Dongshaea marina: one gene and its partner. The protein of the gene in region 1 interacts with the protein of each later gene in a pairwise test. Links are inferred from orthologs where the notes say so. Each region holds a gene or a part of one and is shown on either strand. Other genes may lie near its edges.

Region 1 (2,830 bases):
ATAAAGCACTTTGCTTCGCTCTCCTTCGCCCTTGCGCTTATCAGTCATTCATCAACCTCTTTTTCAGGCAAGGGGAAAGTGCGTCTCCCCCCTTTCATAACATAGTTCCAGTGTATAACAGTCAAGGCAGATTTACTTAACCGCGATGCGTCAACACAGAATCAACCAGACCATACTCCACCGCCTGCTCTGCAGACATGAAGTTATCCCGATCCGTATCTCCCTCAATCACCTCCAGAGGCTGTCCTGTATGCTCGGCCAGAAGTTGATTGAGCTTCTGCTTGGTCTTGAGGATCTCCTGGGCATGGATCTGAATATCCGATGCCTGCCCCTGGAAACCACCCAGCGGCTGATGGATCATCACCCGCCCGTTTGGCAGACAGTGCCGTTTGCCCTTGGCACCACCAGCCAACAGGAAGGCACCCATAGAGCAAGCCTGCCCCATACATACGGTGCTGATATCCGGTTTAATAAACTGCATGGTGTCATAGATAGCCATGCCCGCGGTCACTGAGCCACCCGGAGAGTTAATATACAAAAAGATATCTTTTTCCGGACTCTCGGACTCCAGGAACAGCAACTGCGCCACGATCAGGTTTGCCATGTGATCTTCAACCTGGCCGGTCAAAAAGATCACTCGCTCTTTCAACAGACGTGAATAGATATCATAAGAACGCTCACCTTTGGCAGTTTGCTCAACAACCATAGGAACCAGCGCACTAGACAGGCTTCCTGCATTACTCATCATTTCTATCGACATAATCTTGTGTCCCTAAAAAGAATGGCCCGGTGAAAACACTCGGGCCATTATACGCAAAGCCTTAGATATTAAGTCAACTTGCGATTAAGCGCTTGCTGCAGTGTTGTTGATAACTTCGTCAAAGCTCATGGTTTTATCAGAAACCTTAGCCTTTTCCAGGATCATATCAACGACCTGATCTTCCAGAACCAGGTTACGAACACCTGTCAGCAGGTTTTCGTTGTTGTAGTAGTGATCTACAACTTCTGAAGGATCTTCATAAGCGCTCGCCATAGACTCGATGGTCGACTTCACGCGCTCTTCGTCTGCCTTCATCTCGCTTTCACGGATCAGCTCGCCCAGCAGCAGACCTACACGTACGCGACGCTCAGCCTGGTCCTTGAACAGCTCATCCGGCAGTTGAGGGGCCTTGTCAGCTGGCATGTTGCCAAAACGCTGCATCGCCTGCTCACGCAGAGTCTGAACTTCCTGAGCAACCGCTGCAGAAGGCAGGTCGAACTCGTTCTTAGATACCAGACCATCCAGAACCTGCTCTTTGATGCGGTTACGGATGTTTTGCTCCAGCTCGCGAGTCATGTTCTTGCGGATCTCAGCCTTCAGGCCGTCCACAGAACCGTCTTCGATACCGAAACGCTTCACAAACTCTTCAGTCAGCTCTGGCAGTTCCTGCTCTTCAACACGGTTGATGGTGATCGCAAACTGTGCCGCTTTACCCTTGAGGTTCTCAGCGTGATACTCTTCAGGGAAAGTCACATCGATGGTGAACTCATCACCCTGCTTCTTACCGATGATGCCATCTTCAAAGCCAGGGATCATGCGACCAGCGCCCATCACCAGGTCAAAGTTCTCGGCCTTACCGCCTTCGAACTCTTCACCGTCAACACTGCCGATGAAGTTGATGTTCACGCGGTCTTCGTTCTGACACTCGCGCTCAACCTCTGTCCAGCCTGCCTGCTGCTTACGCAGAGTCTCGATCATGTTGTCCAGATCAGCGTCCTGGATCTCGGCAACCGGCTTCTCAACTTCGATCTCTTCCAGACCTTCAACCTTCACTTCAGGATAAACTTCGAAGCTCGCGGTGAAAGAGAAATCTTCGCCCTGCTTGATCTCAGGAGCATCCATAGCAGGAGCACCCGCTGGATTGAGCTTCTCAGAGATGATCGCTTCGATAAAGTTGCGCTGCATGATATCGCCAGCGACATCGGCAGAAACAGCCTGACCATACATCTTACGAACAATGCTAAGGGGAGCCTTGCCCTGACGGAAACCATCGATGCGACGGGTCTTTGCCAGGTTACGCAGGCGGTTATTGATTTCAGCGTCAATCTTTTCCGCTGGAACAGTAATAGTAAGGCGACGGCCTAGGCCTTCAGTCGACTCTACAGAAACTTGCATCTTGTTACCTCGATTTACGGCAGCGTTCATCTCGCTGCTCACCAATTCGCTTCAGACAGAACTCTCTGCCTGGATTCCCCTCAATTGAAGGCAGTACCTGCCTTCAGAGCGTATGAAAATCAGACGCGCCATTATAGCGGCGCTTTGATCGCGAGTCGAGCCGTACACCGCTTTTTAACGGCCTGATTGCTCCTTGCTCGACACGAATAATTCGAGCGACTCTCACCCTTGTACCTGAAGTGGGGATCCCAGGTTCAGGATTCAACCCCTGAAACAGAAAAAAATAAAAAGCGAGATGCGATTAAGATGATCGGGCTCTGGTTAGCGAAGATGTAGATACAAAGCAGGGTAAAACCAAGAGAGATGGGGTGGCTAATGGGATTTGAACCCACGACAACCGGAATCACAATCCGGGGCTCTACCAACTGAGCTATAGCCACCATAGAGATGTGAGATAATGGCGCGCCCTACAGGATTCGAACCTGTGACCCACGGCTTAGAAGGCCGTTGCTCTATCCAGCTGAGCTAAGGGCGCCTGGTCGGTGAGGAGGGATTCGAACCCCCGACCCTCTGGTCCCAAACCAGATGCGCTACCAAGCTGCGCTACTCACCGTAATCTCATTGTCAGTAAAAATCAAGTTGGTCGGTGAGGAGGGATTCGAACCCCCGACCCTC
Region 2 (2,998 bases), 780 kb from region 1 along the record:
AGCTGGGTCCCTTCAGGAAGAGTGGTCAGGGCATCTATGGTGCGTTGTTGCTCATCTGAAATATGCTCCGGATTGGCTTCGGTCACCAGTAGATCCGATTCCTTGAAGGCTTTTTCTATGGGTTTGGGCAGTGGGTAGAGGGCCGGGCTTCCGACATGGATAGAGCCGAGCACCCACAGGGTCTGACCATCCCGGGTCGCCTTCCAGAAGGGAGGCTGGCTGGACGCCATCGCGGGCACTGAAAGTAACAGACTTAGCCACACCAGTAGTTTTCGAAATCCCATGAAGCCTCCTTGCCGGAACTGATAAAAACAGGAACTCAATTACTATAACAGGAGGTGATGCTTTGATATATGAGAACTGTTGCTTCACAGACCTGGTGGCTTTTTGGGGTGAGAGTTTAGCCCCGTGTGTCAGCGATTCGAGCAAGATGAGTATCCTTATTCCAACTAAATTAAAGAGGGGAGCCTAAGTTTTCCCAAGGGAGAGGCTATGAAGTATCAGGAACACGGGAGATACACAATTTGCTACGCAGACAATATTCTGTTTGTGGAGGCTTTTGGTCGCTGGAACAAAGAGTTAGCACAACGCTACTGCCAAGAGATAGAGGCCATTATTACTGTAGAAAATCCTCCCTATTGGGGATTATTCGGGGATTGCCGGGATTGGGAGATGGCAACCCCAGAGGTCTGGGCCGAATTTGATCGTTGCTATGGCTGGATGGTGAAGCACAGGATGATCTTCATGGGACTTGCCTGTAACTCCATACTATTTAAGCATTTTATTGGTCAGGTGGTTGAGCATAACCCCGAAGATCAGGCGTCTGGCGGGCAGTTTTTTTCAAAAGAGTTTGATGAGGTGCGGGAGTGGTGCCATGCTCAGCTCCTCAATTATCGAGGCTCAGATCTCTGATATCTAAGGTGATAACAGCCAGCTCGGGTGTCCAGGCTCAATAATGCAAAAGGGGTTACAGCGCGATGCGTTGTAACCCCTTGATATTCTTGGTATCCCCTAGGTGATTCAACTCTCAGAGTTCGCCTCTGGGGTGGTTGGCTGTTGCTCGGGAGTCGCTTGGTAGCTAAAGCTGTGAATGGTAATTGTCACTCGGCGGTTTTTCGCTCGGCCCTGCCTCGTTTGATTGCTGGTGATAGGCTCTTTTTCTCCGAAGCCTTCAACGAAGAGCTGCTCTGCAGCAACATCCCGGGAGAGCAGATAGCCTTCAACAGCCATGGCTCGTCGTTTTGATAACCTGAGGTTATAGGCGGCAGGGCCGCTGCTGTCTGTGTATCCTTTGATATCGACCCGGGCTTGTGGGTAGGAGCTCAGTAGTTCAGCTAACTCATTGAGTTGTGCCTTCATCGATTCACTGATCGCGGCGCTATCAAAACTAAACCACTGCTGCCCCCGGGATTCATCGAAGGTTTTCTCAATCAACATGGGAGGTGTCGTCGCTGGTGGCTCAGGAGACGTATATCCCAACCGATAGCTCAGGCTCAGGCTGGCCATTCCCGCTTGTTGATCACTCAGGCCATAGCTTGAGTCATCCAGATTGGGGATAAGCTGATATTCAAGGCGCACCATCCATCGTGGGGTGGCATCAATCTGTACCCCTAGAGCCCCCATCATACTGCTATCCTGAGCATGGTCGTAATTGACCCAGGCAACACCGGCTTTTCCATACAGTGACAGGTAGTCATTCAGGGGCAGGCTGAAACGAGGGGCCAGAGTGAGCGCCGTGACAGGGCCATCCAGCTGGGTGATTTGGTTCCCTTGCCGATAGGAGGTAGCCAGATCCCCAAAGTAATCATATCCCGCTTCAAGGCCAATATAGGGATTAAACTGCCAACCCCCGAAGCCTCCCAATGCCAGGCCATTAGCATCACATGGGGCAGTGAGTGTGGCGCAGGACTCTTTGAGCCAGCCGGCACCCACTTTTCCTCCCAGATAGCCGAAGCCATCGGCCCATGAGGGATTGCACAATAGTAAAGCGGTCGCGGCGACCAGGTTTAAGAATTTTTCATCGTCTATTTCACTTTCATTAGGAGAGCTCCCGCTACTGGCGGGGAGAAGGAAGGGTTATTCGGGTTGAGTCCATACCGCCTTGAAGTCGACGCTGACCTCACCCTGGTAGTTACCGGCGGCATGGCGTGAGGATCAGGGGCACTAAAGTTATGCAGGTGAGCCTGCCAGTCCGTGGTGGCAGTTTCGATGCCTCCGGAGCGGCCGGTCAGGGTGCTTAGACCGGTATCCGGCTCGGCATCATCTCCGGCCACTGCCAGCCACTGGGTACGGCTCAGGGCATGAGCACCGGCTCTTACTGCCACATCCATCCCGGCATCATTTTGTGACAGGGTCAGGCGAGACTTGTCACCGGCTCTGGCATACAAGGTAAAGCCGAAGCTACTATCTGCGTCGTTATTATCGAGCGTGACGGTAAAGGGCAGGGGTTGGGAGCCAAAGCTGGCGAGCTCGTTATCGTAGGCAAAGTGCAGCTCACTGTTAGGGGTGACACTCAGCCGTCCCTCCTGATCATTATCCAGGATCTGGCCTCGTCCGCTTTTGGCTTGTGAGGCGACATAGCTCCAGCCTGGGTTTACTGAGAGCTGAAAATCTTCGGTAAATTCACGCAGGGTGTCATCGATGCTGGGGATCTCGATGCGAAACTCCCGGTACCTGTTGGCAGGGTGATCTCAGCTTCTCCTCGGCTTAGGGAAACTGGCAGGACCTGGCTGTCGGCGTGAAGAGTGACTTTTGTCAGAACCAGGTCGTCGGCTGAGGCTCGGCCCGGCCATAGCTTGATAAACACACTATCGGTTGCAACCGAGGGTGTAGAGAGGTGGATATTAAAATTAAGCGGATCTCCTTCATCAGACTTGGTATTACCAACTGATTCGATCTTAAACTCAGGGTTGTGGCGGCCCAAGATAGTGATATGGGTTACTTTATACATCTGGGCTTGAGGCCCGGTGGCGAGTGCCAGCGGAATCAGTTCATCGCT

The links. Proteins that work in one complex are often made in the same cells at the same time.
Region 2: the proteins of tig (region 1) and DB847_RS04675 interact in binary tests that used the Escherichia coli proteins (3 or more experiments, as listed by UniProt). The link is inferred for Dongshaea marina from one-to-one orthologs.

The regions. Positions count from the first base shown.
Region 1 is NZ_CP028897.1:1,716,347-1,719,176, reverse strand. It holds tig (trigger factor), read right to left. Parts: upstream 2,156-2,830; coding sequence 845-2,155; downstream 1-844. Other genes in the region: clpP (ATP-dependent Clp endopeptidase proteolytic subunit ClpP), read right to left, coding at 137-760; clpX (ATP-dependent protease ATP-binding subunit ClpX), read right to left, coding at 1-48. UniProt on the Escherichia coli protein: Involved in protein export. Acts as a chaperone by maintaining the newly synthesized secretory and non-secretory proteins in an open conformation.
Region 2 is NZ_CP028897.1:937,510-940,507, forward strand. It holds DB847_RS04675 (OmpA family protein), read right to left. Parts: upstream 1,981-2,998; coding sequence 1,021-1,980; downstream 1-1,020. Other genes in the region: DB847_RS04665 (TraB/GumN family protein), read right to left, coding at 1-284; DB847_RS04670 (hypothetical protein), read left to right, coding at 493-912; DB847_RS04680 (hypothetical protein), read right to left, coding at 2,025-2,387; DB847_RS04690 (hypothetical protein), read right to left, coding at 2,986-2,998.